Regions from separate parts of the Novosphingobium mangrovi genome, predicted to be linked through region 2. Evidence: predicted binding sites of a transcription regulator. Region 2 holds the regulator's gene; the other holds the start of a gene.
The links. The regulator LexA, encoded in region 2, represses DNA repair genes until DNA is damaged. The targets are predictions, from matches to a motif close to GTTCCNCNCTTGTTCT.

Region 1 (7,760 bases), on a different contig from region 2:
CGTGCCGCGACCGTAAAATGTCCTTAAATCTCAAGATCACGTCCCGCCGTTACGGCCTTTGTCATCTTAAATTCTTTGACACAACTTCGCCGGAAGTCGCATTTTCAGGGCCTGTCGAGCCGTCGGGAGACATCGTCATGAACATCGTCGAGCTGCAATCGGCCGTGGGCGCGAAGCCCGACGGGATCTGGGGCCCCAAGTCGCGCGCGGCGCTGCTGAACGCCTTCACCAATACCGAGGCCCCTGCCATCACCGATGCGGAAGAGGCCGAACTGGCCGAGCGCCTCCACGTCAGCGTGAAACAGCTGCGCGCGGTGGCGCAGGTGGAATCCTCGGGCGGCGGGTTCGATCGGCAGGGGCGCCCCAAGATCCTCTACGAGCGGCACAAGTTCCACAAGTACACCGGCGGGCGCTGGTCGGTCGCGGCCTTCAGCAACCCGCGCTACGGTGGCTACAGCGAAAGCAGCTGGGACAAGCTGGCGGGCGCGATCGTGACCGGTGATGTCGATGCCGCGTTCATGGCCTGCTCCTGGGGCAAGTTCCAGGTGCTGGGGCAGTGGTGGGACGAGTTCGGCTTTGCCAGCCCCTTCGCCTTTGCCTTCAGCACGGTCGCCTCCGAGCTCAAGCACTACGAACTGCTGGCCCATTACGTCGAATACAACGAGCTGAACGACGAAATGGCCGCGCTCTCCACCGACCCGGAGGACTGCCGCGCCTTCGCGCGCGCCTACAACGGCGGCGCCTACGCCCGGCTGGGCTACCACACCAAGCTCGCCGCCGCGATGCGGTGAGGGCGCGTAAGGAATGAGTCTTTTCAAGGGGCCATCGCCCCTTGGACCCCGGAACTGGCTTGCCTCACCTTTCTCGAACCACGTCGCGCGCGGGAGGTGAGCCAGACAGTTCGGGGAGCCCGAGGGCAATGGCCCTCGGAAATCCTCTTCTTGCCTGCTTCGGCGATCTTCAAAGGCTTACTGTCGGGCCGTTTGACGCAAGCGCATCGCATCGGGTATTCCCGATGGGTTGCCGCCGCAGGCTCCCTGCGATGCGGCCAGTCCCACCGTTGGAGCTGTTCCCCTTCATGTCCGAATACCGTTATCTGCGCGATCTTCCCGAGCCTGACAGCCTGCCCGCGCTGCGCCCCGAATACGCGCACGCGCGCCCCGCGCTGGGGCTGGGCGAGCTGGACCCGCCCCCGCGTATCCTGCTCCTCTACGGGTCGCTGCGCGAACGCTCCTACTCGCGCCTTGCGGTCGAGGAGGCGGCGCGCCTCCTGCAATACTTCGGCTGCGAGACGCGCATCTTCGACCCGCGCGACCTGCCGCTCCCCGACCAGGTGCCGGGCGATGATCACCCGGCCGTCCACGAACTGCGCGAACATGCGCTGTGGTCCGAGGCGCAGGTCTGGTGCAGCCCGGAGCGCCACGGCCAGATCACCGGTATCATGAAGACCCAGATCGACCATCTGCCGCTGGCGCTGAAGGGCCTGCGCCCCACGCAAGGGCGCGCGCTGGCCGTCATGCAGGTCAGCGCAGGCTCGCAATCGTTCAACTCGATCAACACCTTGCGCGTGCTGGGGCGCTGGATGCGGATGTTCACCATCCCCAACCAGTCCTCGGTCGCCAAGGCCTACGAGGAGTTCGACGAGGCGGGCCGGATGACCCCGTCGAGCTACTACGACCGCATCGTCGATGTCATGGAGGAACTGGTGCGCTTCACCGTCCTCCTGCGCCCTCACGCCGACCAGCTTGTCGACCGCTACTCGGAGCGCAAGGACAAGGATCAACCGGTCGAAACGCATGTCGAGAAGGCCGGGTTGGCCTGAGGCAGGGAATAAAGAAATTCAGTCCGAGGGCCATCGCCCTCGGGCTCCCCATACCGTCAACCTCACGTCCCGCGCGCACCGTGGCGCGAGAAAGGTGAGGTCGCCCGTTATGGGGTCAAGGGGCGATGGCCCCTTGAAAAAGGACTTCCTTCTTCGCGGTTAGCCGTTGGACGGGTGGACAATTTCATCTTGCTGTCCTTTCTGGCTCAAGGTAACCTTGCTCAGTATTCGGGGTGGGCCTCGATCCGAAGGAGACATGCGATGCTGCGTATTTCTGTTCTGACCCTTGCCATGGCCGGCGTGGCCGGGCTTTGCGCTCCGGCGCAGGCGAGCGAGACCGAAGGCCCCAACGCGAAAATGCTGCGCGAGGTCGCCCGCTACAACGCGTCGGCCTCCGAAGAGGACCAGCTCACCTGCCGCACCATCGCGCGCGAGGTGCTCTCGACCCGGCCGGGGCTGACCTGCGGGACGAAGGTCCAGTGGCAGGCCTATGCCAACCACCAGCAGTGGCGCCGCGGTCTTCAGGCCGAGGCCATGGGCGTGCGCCGCGGCACCTGAACCGCCGGGTTTTCGGGCACGTTCCAGGCCCGATGCTGCGCACGCGGGGGAACCGCAGGGCCCTCAAGGCATTGCGCTTGGGGCCCGCGGACATATCTAGGGGGCCAATCTGCGCGCCGGGCGCTTGAACGGCGCGAACAAATCTGGAACATAGGCCCCCATGAGTCTGACCCACATCACCGTGCGCGGTGCGCGCGAGCATAACCTCAAGGGCTTCGATATCGCGCTGCCGCGCGACAAGCTGATCGTCATCACCGGGCTTTCGGGGTCGGGCAAGTCGAGCCTCGCCTTCGACACGATCTACGCCGAAGGCCAGCGCCGCTATGTCGAGAGCCTCTCGGCCTACGCGCGCCAGTTCCTCGAGATGATGCAGAAGCCCGATGTGGAGCACATCGACGGCCTCAGCCCCGCCATTTCCATCGAGCAGAAGACGACGAGCCGCAACCCGCGCTCGACCGTCGCTACCGTGACCGAGATCTGGGACTACATGCGCCTGCTCTGGGCGCGCGTGGGTGTGCCCTATTCGCCCGCGACCGGCCTTCCCATCGAGGCGCAGACCGTCTCCAACATGGTCGACAGGGTGATGGAACTGCCCGAGGGCACGCGCCTCTACCTGCTGGCCCCTGTCGTGCGCGGCCGCAAGGGCGAGTACCGCAAGGAACTGGCCGAGTGGCAGAAGTCGGGCTTTACCCGCGTGCGCATCGATGGCGAGCTCTACCCCATCGAGGACGCGCCCGCGCTCGACAAGAAGTACAAGCACGACATCGAGGTCGTGGTGGACCGCATCGCGGTCAAGGACGGCATCCAGACGCGTCTGGCCGACAGCTTCGAGCAGGCGCTCAAGTTGGCCGAGGGGCTTGCCTATGTCGATCTCGCCGATGGCGTCGTGCCGGGGCGCGAGGACGAGGCCGAGGCTGCGAAGGGCGCCAAGGGCAAGAAGAACCTGAAGGGCGCAGGCCTTCCGGCCAACCGCATCGTCTTTTCGGAAAAGTTCGCCTGTCCGGTCTCGGGCTTCACGATTGAAGAGATCGAGCCGCGCCTGTTCTCCTTCAACGCGCCGCAGGGCGCGTGCCCGGCCTGCGACGGTCTGGGCGAAAAGATGGAGTTCGACCCCCAGCTCGTCGTGCCCAACGAGGGGCTGACGCTCAAGCAGGGCGCGCTCGTGCCCTGGGCCAAGTCGAACCCGCCCTCGCCCTATTACATGCAGGTGCTGGGCAGCCTGGCCGACCACTTCGGCTTCGATCTCACCACCCCCTGGCAGGACCTGCCGACCGAGGTGCGCATCGTCATTCTCTACGGCACGGCCGGTTCCCCGGTGCCGCTGACCTTCAAGGACGGGCGCAAGGAATACACCGTCACCAAGCCCTTCGAGGGCGTGATCGGCAACCTCAACCGCCGCCTGGTCCAGACCGACAGCGCGCTGATGCGCGAGGAGCTCCAGCGCTTCCAGACCGCGCAGCCCTGCGAGGTGTGCGACGGCAAGCGCCTCAAGCCCGAGGCGCTGTGCGTGCGCCTCGCGCAAAGCGACATCGCCGACGCCGCGCGGCTTTCGGTGGCGGATGCCTTCGCCTGGTTCGGGAGCCTCGAAGGCAAGCTCACCGACCAGCAGGCGCAGATCGCCAAGGCCATCCTGAAAGAGATCAACGAGCGCCTGGGCTTCCTCAACAACGTCGGGCTCGACTACCTCAACCTCGACCGCACGTCGGGTACGCTTTCGGGCGGTGAGAGCCAGCGCATTCGCCTTGCCAGCCAGATCGGTTCGGGGCTTTCGGGCGTGCTCTACGTGCTGGACGAGCCCTCCATCGGCCTGCACCAGCGCGACAACGACCGCCTGCTGGAAACCCTGAAGCGCTTGCGGGACCTTGGCAACACGGTGATCGTCGTCGAGCATGACGAGGACGCGATCCGCGCGGCGGACTACGTGGTGGACCTGGGCCCCGGCGCGGGCGTCCACGGCGGCGAGATCGTCGCCGAGGGCACCTTGAAGCAGGTGCTCAAGAGCAAGACCAGCCTTACCGCGCAGTACCTCACCGGCGAACGCAAGATCGAGGTCCCGGCCACGCGCCGCAAGGGCAACGGCAAGTCGGTGACGGTCGAGAACGCGCGGGCGAACAACCTGAAGGGCGTCACCGCGCAGTTTCCGCTGGGTACCTTCTGCTGCGTGACCGGCGTCTCGGGCTCGGGCAAGTCCTCGCTCACCATCGACACGCTGCAGGCGGGCGCGAGCCGTACCCTCAACGGCGCGCGCGTGATCGCGGGGCCCCACGATGCGATCCGCGGGCTCGAAGCCTGCGACAAGGTGATCGAGATCGACCAGTCCCCGATCGGGCGCACCCCGCGCTCGAACCCGGCGACCTACACCGGCGCCTTCACCCAGATCCGCGACTGGTTTGCCGGGCTCCCCGAATCCGAAGCGCGCGGCTACAAGCCCGGGCGCTTCAGCTTCAACGTCAAGGGCGGGCGCTGCGAGGCGTGCCATGGCGATGGCCTCATCAAGATCGAGATGCACTTCCTCCCCGACGTCTACGTCACCTGCGAGGAATGCGACGGCAAGCGCTACAACCGCGAGACGCTGGAGGTGAAGTTCAAGGGCCACTCGATCGCCGACGTGCTCGACATGACGATCGAGGACGCGGTCGAGTTCTTCAAGGCGGTCCCGCCGATCCGCGACAAGATGCAGATGCTGTGCGAGGTGGGCCTTGGCTACATCAAGGTTGGCCAGCAGGCGACGACGCTCTCGGGCGGTGAGGCGCAGCGCGTCAAGCTCGCCAAGGAACTGGCGCGCCGCTCGACCGGGCAGACGCTCTATATCCTCGATGAGCCGACCACGGGCCTCCACTTCGAGGACGTGCGCAAGCTTCTGGAAGTGCTGCATCGCCTCGTCGAGCAGGGCAACTCGGTCGTTGTCATCGAACACAACCTTGATGTCATCAAGACCGCCGACTGGCTGATTGACCTGGGTCCCGAAGGCGGCGTGCGCGGGGGCGAGATCGTCGCGACCGGAACGCCCGAGGACGTGGTAAAGAACGAACGCTCCTTCACCGGGCACTACCTCAAGCCCCTGCTGGAAGCGTAAGGCAGAAAGGGGATGATTCCGAGGGCCATTGCCCTCGGGCTCCCCAAACTGTCGAGTTCACGTCCCGCGCGCCACGTGGCGCCAGGAAGGTGAGGTTGCCCGTTTTGGGGTCAAGGGGCGATGGCCCCTTGAATCTCTCCTCCCCCCTTCCTCAGCGCTTTCCGAAGAGGCGCGCGAAGAAGCCGGGTTTGCGCGGCGGTGGGGCGTGTTCGGCTTCGGCGGCGACGACCTTGCGGCGGATGGCCGAGCCGTTGGCGTTGGGGTCGTAGGCGGGGAGGGGCACCTTGCGCTGGAGGCTTACGGCGGCGAGCGAGCCGAAGGTGTCGTCGGTCAGCGCGCCCTTTGCGAGGTGGACCATGGCCGCCTCGGTGCCCATGTCGACCGTGCCCGAGATCACCGCGACGCGGCCCGGCAGGCCCTGCACGGCGACTTCGGTGGCGACGGCCTGATGGAAGCGCAGCGCGCGCAGCCAGGCGGCGAGCACGGCCTCGACATAGGCGCGCGGGGCCGGGGCGCCGCCTGCGTCCTCGCGGATGAAGTAGCGGCGCTTGTGGCGCAGCAGCGCGGTGTTGATCGCGGTGAGGCCGTCGATCTCCAGATAGAGCTCGATGTCTTCCTCGCGCTCGGCCCAGGGGGCCTCGTCGGCGGCGCACAGGGCGCGCAGCTCTTCGGGCGAGGTGGCCGAAAAGGCGAAGGCCTCGTCGGTGTAGAGGCCGTGGAGCAGGACGGGGGCGTGGGGGAGGTCCTTTTCGAAGGCAACGTCCAGCTCGTTGGCAAGGCCGATGGTAAGCGCGGTGATCGGGGCACCCTCGTGCATGTCCACGGCATCGACCAGCTCGGCCCAGCCCGAAATCTCCACCGCCGCGCGCGGGGTGGCCAGACACAGCCGCGCCAGATCGGTGTCGAGCGCGGCCAGGTCGGCGGCCAGGACCTCCTCGGCCCGGTCCAGATCCCCCGCCGCAATCCACGCCGCAAGCCCCTGCGTGTAGTCCCGCTCGCCCTCAAGGGTCGCGAAAGCCTCCTGCAACCTGTGAACCACGTGTCATACCCCTTAACCGCGCACACCCTGCGCCTGCGCGCCTGACCGGGGTGTCTATGGCCTAGAGGTCTTTACTTAGTTAACGAGCTTCCGGACTTCGCAATTTTACGAAGTCAGAAGGGGAAAGGATGCGAGGGCCATCGCCCTCGCGCTCCCCGAACTGTCGAGGGCAGGTGTGCCTTTGGTAGGATACTTGCCAACGAACTTGTCGCGATCGCTCGGAGGTGTGCATTCGCAATGATTAGGCTAATGCGATTGCTATTGGTGACACAACGGCCTGCAATGAACTGTCGTCTGCGCAGTTCTCAACCCAGCTGGCGCACATCGACTGCCAAAGTATGTCGCCGCCGATCACAAGTCTGTCAGCTGCTTCTTTGACCCAATCATGGTGGTCGCTCAGAGTCATCGCTGCGTTTAGGGCATCTATGGTTTCTGATGGTCCTCGACTAATTCTAGTGGAAATATCAGGCCAGTCCTTCGTTCTTAAACTTTCGAAGACTACCCGCTCGGGGGCTTCATCTCCAGGAAGGATGCTGCAGCCGGCCGATGGGGATTGATCACCATCCAGAAAAACTACTGAGGAGCGAGGAAAGCGATTCCCCTGCACCATCTGTCCAAGCGCTTCGCCGACAGAAGCAGCTCCGAATGAGACTATTTTAGAACGTGTAAGTAGGTCCCGATCTTGCTTTGCGAGAATTTCTGCAACAAAAGTATCTGCTCTTTTATCTTCTACATAGATATCGCACTCAGGATGCTGCTCTTCATCCATCCTGCTCATTGCGAATTCAGGGCTGACGCCCAAGACTGCAGACTTTCCTTCAACGCCATCCATCAGATATATTCTTGCCTCAGGCGGTATCTCATCCAGGATGTATGGTGAGTGAGTGGTCAATACGATTTGAATTTCATTCAGTCGTGCAACTTCAGCCAAGTCTCTCATTAACCTCCGTTGTGCGCGAGGGTGGAGAGAGGTCTCAATCTCGTCAATCAGCAAAATTCCGTACTTGGGGAAGTCTGCTGCGAGCAACTCAGCGGCAGCGATTTCACCAGCCCCTTGGTGGAAGCCGGAGTATCTCACGCCGTTGACGCTGAGCACTGGAACCGGCTTGTCGATACCAGCATCTGTCGTCGAAATTCCAGCTGTGCTGTAGGATTTTCCAACAATCTTGTTTAGTCTTCCTAATTTGGAATTGTCGAAGCTGTTGGCGGTTTCCTCCTTCACTCCATGTTTAAGAATTCGTGCGTATCCAGTCCTAGCGCTTACT
Region 2 (7,760 bases):
CCGGCCTACGTCCCTATCTACGCCGAGGCGCTGGCCCGGCTCGGCACCACCCGTTCGATGGTCGTCTCGGGCGATGAAGGCCTTGACGAATTAAGCCTTGCTGGCGGCAACGAGGTTGCCGACGTCGCGGGCCGCGAGGTCGCCATGAAGCGCGTGACCGCCGCCGAGCTTGGCCTGACGAGCGCGCCAGTCGAGGCCATCCGCGGCGGTGACCCGGCCTTCAACGCGCAGGCCCTGCGGAACCTGCTCCAGGGCGAGCCCGGCGCCTACCGCGACGCCGTGCTGCTCAACGCGGCGGGCGCGCTGATGGTCGCGGGTGAGGTCGAGAGCTGGGCCGAAGGTGTCGAGGAAGCCGCCGAGGCCATCGACAAGGGCCTTGCCAACGCCCTCCTCAACTGCTGGATCGCCGCGACCAAACCGCGCGGCTGACAACAGGGAATCCCATGTCCGACAAGCTGACCGAAATCTGCGAGACCAAGCGCGGCGAAGTGACCGTGCGCAAGACCCTCTCGACACTGGACGAACTCGACGCGCAGGCCTCCTTTCAGAGCACGCCGCGCGGCTTCGAGGCGGCGCTGCGTAGCAAGGCGCAAGATGGCTTCGCGCTTATCGCCGAGATCAAGAAGGCGAGCCCTTCCAAGGGTCTCATCCGCCCCGACTTCCGGCCCGCCGAACACGCAAAGGCCTACGAAGCGGGCGGCGCGGCCTGTCTTTCGATCCTGACCGATGCGCCCTACTTCCAGGGGCATGAGGATTTCCTTGTCGAGGCCCGCGCCGCCGTCTCGCTGCCGGTCATCCGCAAGGACTTCATGATCGACCCCTGGCAGGTCGCCGAGGCCCGCGCGATCGGGGCGGATGCCATCCTCATCATCGTCGCCGCGCTGGACGATACGCAGATGGCCGAGATCGAGGCCGCCGCCCACGAACGCGGCATGGACTGCCTTGTCGAAGTTCACAACGAGGCCGAGATGGAGCGCGCAAGTCGTTTGAAATCAAGGCTTATTGGTGTCAACAACCGCGACCTCAAGCGCTTTGTCACCGACATCGGCATCACCGAGCGGCTCGCCCCGCTTGCCCCCGAGGGCGCGCTTCTCGTCAGCGAAAGCGGGCTCAACCGGCACGAAGACCTCGTGCGCCTCTCAGCCTGCGGCGCACGTACCTTCCTGGTGGGAGAAAGCCTGATGCGCGAGGCCGACGTCGAGGCCGCGACCCGGCGCCTCCTGACCGGCGCCTGAGACGACCGAAAAGGGGCTGTCCTACACCGTCGCAATCTGCGAGGATTGCCCGCAATGACGCCCCTTCGCGCCTCTTCGAACACCGCTGCGATGGCAGGTGACAGGGGCCGGACACAGACCTCTCTGGACTGTGTCACCTGTGTCAACCTGACTGTCACCCACCCTGCCACCCGCCCTGTCACCACCCTTGCGCCAAGGACCCTCTCGTGAGTACATCGCTTAGCCATATCGACACGGACGGCACCGCGCGCATGGTCGATGTCGGCGCCAAGGCCGAAACCCGCCGCCTTGCCGTTGCCAGCGGCACGATCACCATGACCCGCGAAGCGCTCGACGCCGTGCGGGCAGGTGATGCCCCCAAGGGCGATGTTCTGGGGACCGCGCGCATCGCCGGTATCCTCGCGGCCAAGAAGACCGCCGATCTCATCCCGATGTGCCACCCCCTGCCCCTCGATGCGGTGAACCTCGATTTCACCTTCGAGAACGAGGAAGAGTTCACCGGCTCCATCCGCGCCACCGCCACCGCCTCGATCACCGGAAAGACCGGCATCGAGATGGAGGCCATCACCGCCGTCTCGATTGCGCTGGTCACCATCTACGACATGGCCAAGGCGCTCGATAAGGGCATGGTCATCTCCGACATCCGCCTCGTCGAGAAGCAGGGCGGCAAGTCGGGCCACTGGAAAGCCGAAGGGTGGGTATGAGCACCGCGCCTTCTCCCGACGTGCCCGTCATGACGCCCCCGATCCCGCTCGAAGAAGCGCAGCGCCGCCTCCTCGCGCTCGCCGACCCGATGCGCCGCGAACATGTCGACATGGCAGGCGCCATCGGCCGCTACCTTGCCGAGCCACTGCTCGCCCGCCGCACCCAACCCGCCGGGCACCTTTCCGCAATGGACGGCTATGCGGTCACCGATGGCGATCTTGCCGGCCCCTGGACCATCGTGGGCGAAAGCGCGGCCGGGCACCCCTTCGTAGGCAGCATGACGCGCGGTGAAGCCGTGCGCATCTCCACAGGCGCCCTGCTGCCCTGCGATGCCGCCGGGGTCATCGTGCAGGAAGACCTCGCGCGCAGCGACACGGCACTCACGCTCACCGGCACAGGCCCCAGCCCGCAGGATCGCCACGTGCGCCGCCTCGGCTCGGACTTCGTAGCTGGCAAGGAGGTTCTGCCCGCCGGAACCCGCATCGGCCCCGCCCAGATCGCGCTCGCCGTCTCGGCCGGACACAGGCACCTGCCCGTCTTCCGCGCGCCCCAGGTCGCGATCATCGACAGCGGCGATGAGCTTTCCTCCGATCCGGAGAACTGCGCCACGCACCAGATCCCGGCCAGCAATGGCGCCATGCTGGAGGCAATGGTCGCCGGGCTCGCGGTCCAGACACGCCGCATCGGACCGGTCGGCGACACGCTCGACGCGCTCCTATCCGCCTTTGACGAGGCCGCCCATGCCGACGTCATCGTCACCAGCGGCGGCGCGTCCGTTGGCGACCACGACCTCATCCGCCCCGCGCTCGAAGCCTGGGGCGCGAAGCTCGACTTCTGGCGCATCGCGATCAAGCCGGGCAAGCCGCTCCTCGTCGCCACCCGCCCCCGCTCGCAGCGCCGCCAGATCATCATTGGATTGCCCGGAAATCCGGTCTCCGCACTCGTTACCGGCTACCATTTCCTGCTCCCGCTGCTGCGCCGTCTGATGGGCGCACTCGATCCCGCGCCCATGGCTGTCACCACCCGTCTCGACGGGGACCTGCCGGCCACCGGCGCACGCCGCGAATTCCTGCGCGGCACCTGGGACGGGGAATGCGTGCGAGCCGTGCGCGTGCAGGACAGCGGGGCCCTGGGCGCTCTTGCGGGCAGTAACGTCCTCATCGACCGTCCTGCGAACGGATCGGAAACACCTTCTGGCGCAAACGTGCGCATCTACATACTCCAGAACGGCGGTATCGCTTGACGTGGGAAATTCTGTTGCTTAATTGTTCTCAGAATGTTCACAAGTGGAACATCCAGAAGAACAGCTGATGCGCGGGAAGCCGAATTTCCGTGTGCGGCAGGCGCAGGAAAGAGGCAGCGAACATGTTGACCCGCAAGCAGCACGAATTGCTCCGGTTCATCCAGACCCGGCTTGACGAAACCGGCATTTCGCCCAGCTTCGAAGAGATGAAGGACGCGCTGGACCTCAAGTCCAAGTCGGGCGTGCACCGCCTGATCTCCGCGCTGGAGGAACGCGGCTTCATTCGCCGCTTGCCCAACCGCGCCCGCGCGCTCGAAGTGCTGCGCCGTGCCGACGAAGGCGGCCAGACAACGGCTCCGGCCGCCAACTCGAACGTCGTGCCCTTCGCCAGGCCCGAAACCGCCGCTCCCGCACCGACGGCCGATGTGATCGAGATCCCCTTGCACGGACGCATCGCTGCGGGCGTTCCGATCGAGGCGCTGGAAGACCAGGCGATCCTTCCCGTGCCCGCCGCGCTTCTGGGCGCGGGTGAACATTACGCGCTGGAGGTTTCCGGCGATTCGATGATCGAGGCAGGCATTCTTGATGGCGATTTTGCCTTGGTGAAACGCACCGATATCGCCAACGATGGCGAGATCGTGGTCGCCCTCGTGCGCGGCGAGGAAGCGACGCTCAAGTACCTGCGCCGTGAAAACGGCATGATCCGCCTTGACCCGGCCAACGCGGCCTATGAACCGCAGATCTATGCGGCCGACGAGATCAAGGTGCAGGGTAAGCTCGCAGGCCTCCTGCGCCGCTACTTCCACTGAGCCGACCGGATCGCAGCGCCCCGCGCGCTATCGATCCGAAGACATCGATGAGGGCATGGGCGGGATGAGGTCCTGCAAGGACATCTCGCCTTTGCGTCCATGCCACCATCCATGCATCCCCTGCCCCTGCGCGACATTGCGCACCACGCCGCGGGACAGATCGACGCTCAGGCCTCCCGTCTGGCTGAGCGTGCCGCGATCGGCCTTGAACCAGCGCGGTCGGCATGCCCGCGGCAGCCAACGATCCGAGATCACGATGTCAGCCCGGTCGCAGGCGGCAGCCAGTTCGCGCTCGGGCACGATGTCCCGGCTCCTCGACAACAGGACGTTGGCTGCGCGCGCCTGCATCTGCAAGGTGATCGAACAGAAATCGGCATTGCAACGCGCGCCCGGATGATCGGGGAGATAGATCGTCTCTCCTCGCAACCCCGCATTCTCCTGGAAATTGTCGCGCACGTAGTCGCTACGCGTGTTGCGTAGCAGCAGCAGCCTTGGCGCATCACGCCCGGCCGTCCGCTCCACAACGCCTACGTTGCGGCCATCCCCGGCGATCAGCAGATCAGGCGGCGACTGATTATAAAGAACAAGAAAGCCCACGAGGCAGGGAACAACGCCCAGCAGACGCACCTTTCCGACCAACAGCGCCAACCAGAAACCTCCGACAAGAAACAGCGAGAAAGCCGCCTCGCCCATGCCCGGCACCAGCGTCACAGCCCCTGGTTGCGCCGAGACCCAATGCGCCAGTCCCAGCACCGCATTGATGGTCCATCCCACAAGGCCCCAGAGCGGCCCGCCAAGGGACACGACATCGGCCGCCAGGGCCAGGACGACCCCGGGCATGATCACAAAGGTCGTCAATGGGATTGCCACGAGATTGGCCAATGAACCGTAGAGCCCGGCCTTGTGAAAGTGGAACAGCGCAATCGGCATCAGGGCGAGCTCGATTACGAGCCCGGTCAGCATGAGCATGCCGAACCACCGCACGCCGCGCATCCAAGGAGATTCTTCACGCGGCCCCAGGAAATTGCGCACGGGCGCGCAGGACGACAGGGCCACGATGGCGAGGACAGCGGCAAAGCTCATCTGGAAGCTCGGCCCCACCACGGCCTCAGGCCATAGAAGCATCACGGCGAATGCCGCCACCGCCAGAATGCGCAAGGACAACGCCTCACGGCCCAGTGCCAGGGCGCCAAGCACGAGCAGCGCCGCGATACACGAACGAACCGTCGGCACCTGCGCGCCAGTCAGCAGTGTATATCCAATCCCCCCGAGCGCCGCGAGCCCGGAAGCCAGCATCGGCAGGCGAACCCGCAGGGCCAAGGCGGGCCACAATGCGAGCGCCCGAACGGACAGAACGTAGATCAGGCCGATTACGGCCGTCACGTGGAGCCCGCTTATGGCCAACAGGTGCGCCAGGCCGGAATCTCGCATGGCCTGCGCATCGTCTGCCGTGATGCCCCCTCGATCCCCCGTGACGAGCGCCACGGCAATGCCAGCCGCCTGCTCATCGACCTGCTCGCGAACATGGCCAGCCAGTCCGCGCCGAATGCGCGCCAAAGGCGCTTCCCCTCCTGCCGCTGGCTCCAGGACGGTCACGGGCTTCAAGATCGTTCCCGAACCGGCGAGCCCGGCAAACCAGGCCGTTCTTGCAAAATTATAACCACCCGGGAGCAGGGGCGCTGCCGGCGGCATGATCCGCGCCTCGAACTGGATGAGACTGCCCTCACCGATCTCCGCCGGTCGGACAGATTCGCCATCGGACAGTTCGTCCGGCAGGTTGAGCCGGATTTTGAGAGCACGCCCGCTTGCCGGGTCGCGCGTGGCGACCACCAACCTGCGCCGCGATTGGGCCGATTGCGGCTCCACCGCGAGCACCCGCCCCGAGAACGCTCCATACAAAGGCCGCTCGATGGGAGGTGTCCCCACCATCATGGAGCGCCCCCAGATCAGGACGCAGCCCCCAGCGACCATCAGAGGCACCCAAAAAAAAGCTTGCGAGACAGTTTGAAACGCACCACATCGCCGCCAGCAAACTCGGGTCGCCAAGCTTGCTGCACAGCACAACGCAATGAGGCCTGCCCATTGGGACGGCTTCGGAAGCGCAAACCATGCCGCGATGCCGGTCCCGAAAGCCACGGAAAGCCACGGGACACGATCGCGACACGATTGCGAAAGAAATCCTTCGATTGCCGCCAAAGCACTCGACAAGTTGCGTTCGCTGTTCCATTGCCGACCCCGCAATGCAGCGTCTCCGGACATGATGTCCGGGCCCACAATTTTACCGGGTCGGGTGACCTCGATCGCCATGCCCGGAATAGGACAGAAGGTGATTGGAATGGCAAGTGGAAGTGCAACGAGCGGATCGAGCGGCACCAAGGCCGTCGTTACGCGCTTTGCTCCCTCGCCGACCGGCTTTCTGCATATCGGCGGTGCCCGCACCGCGCTGTTCAACTGGCTCTTTGCCCGCCACCACGGTGGCAAGTACCTCCTGCGCATTGAGGACACCGACCGTGCCCGCTCGACCGATGCCGCGATCGAGGCCATCTTCGACGGCCTGTCCTGGCTGGGACTGAACGGCGATGAGGAGCCGGTATTCCAGTTCGCCCGTTCCGAGCGTCACGCAGAAGTCGCCGCGAAGCTGCTGGAGGCAGGCCAAGCCTATCGCTGCTACCTGACCAGCGAACAGCTCGCCGAACGCCGCCAGAAGGCACAGGACGAACGTCGTCCCTTCCGCCTCGACAGCGAATGGCGCGACGCCGACGCTTCGCAGTGGCCAGAGGATCAACCCTACGTGGTGCGCGTCAAGGCTCCCCGCGAGGGCGAAACCACCATCGACGACCAGGTCCAGGGCCCCATCACGGTCCAGAACCGTGAGCTCGACGATTTCGTAATTCTGCGCTCGGACGGCACGCCGACCTACATGCTGGCCGTGGTTGTGGATGACCGCGACATGGGCGTAACCCACGTCATTCGCGGCGACGATCATATCAACAACGCGTTTCGCCAGCTGGTGATCCTGCGCGCAATGAACGTGATTGAGGGAGGCTGGGAAGACCCGGTCTACGCCCACATTCCGCTCATTCACGGCGCCGATGGTGCCAAGCTTTCCAAGCGCCACGGTGCGCTCGGTGTCGATGCCTACCGCGACGAGATGGGCCTCCTGCCCGACGCGGTCTTCAACTACCTGCTGCGCCTCGGTTGGGGCCACGGCGATGAGGAAATCATCAGCCGCGAGCAGGCCATCGAATGGTTCGACATCACCAATGTCAACAAGGGCGCCTCGCGGTTCGATCTCGCGAAGCTGCAAAATCTCAACGGTCACTACCTGCGCGAAGCGAGCGACGACTATCTCGCCGATCTCGTTCTGCCGCGGCTTGTCGCTGCCGGATACCCGGACGCCGACAAGGCCCTGCTGGCGCGCGCCATGGCCGAACTGAAGGTCCGCGCAAAGGACCTCAACGATCTTGCAGAAGGCGCTGTTTTCCTTTTTGCCAAACGTCCTCTCACTATGACCGAGAAGGCGCAGAAGCTCCTGACCGACGAGGCGCGCGAGCGTCTGGCCGCGATCCACGAGCGTCTGAGCGGGGAGCCCGAATGGACCCTTGAGGCTTTGGAAGCCAACCTGAAGGCAATGGCCGCAGAGCTCGAATTGGGCCTCGGCAAGCTCGCACAACCCCTGCGGGCGGCCCTGACGGGTCAGACAACGTCGCCAGGGATTTTTGACGTATTGGTACTTCTTGGCCGGGACGAAAGTCTCGCGCGCATCTC

Region 1: a site for LexA is predicted at 2,515-2,530, ahead of uvrA (excinuclease ABC subunit UvrA). Genes of this name have one in related genera too.

What each region holds. Positions count from the first base shown of each region.
Region 1 covers NZ_JALHAT010000026.1:20,907-28,666, forward strand. The annotation lists gene MTR65_RS13775 (N-acetylmuramidase domain-containing protein) at 138-791, shown strand; gene arsH (arsenical resistance protein ArsH) at 1,079-1,822, shown strand; gene MTR65_RS13785 (hypothetical protein) at 2,084-2,380, shown strand; gene uvrA (excinuclease ABC subunit UvrA) at 2,541-5,456, shown strand; gene MTR65_RS13795 (hypothetical protein) at 5,608-6,495, opposite strand; gene MTR65_RS13800 (ATP-dependent nuclease) at 6,737-7,760, opposite strand, start outside.
Region 2 covers NZ_JALHAT010000005.1:106,010-113,769, reverse strand. The annotation lists gene trpD (anthranilate phosphoribosyltransferase) at 1-429, shown strand, start outside; gene trpC (indole-3-glycerol phosphate synthase TrpC) at 444-1,235, shown strand; gene moaC (cyclic pyranopterin monophosphate synthase MoaC) at 1,442-1,939, shown strand; gene MTR65_RS05705 (molybdopterin molybdotransferase MoeA) at 1,936-3,183, shown strand; gene lexA (transcriptional repressor LexA) at 3,306-3,992, shown strand; gene MTR65_RS05695 (ComEC/Rec2 family competence protein) at 4,020-5,924, opposite strand; gene gltX (glutamate--tRNA ligase) at 6,328-7,760, shown strand, end outside.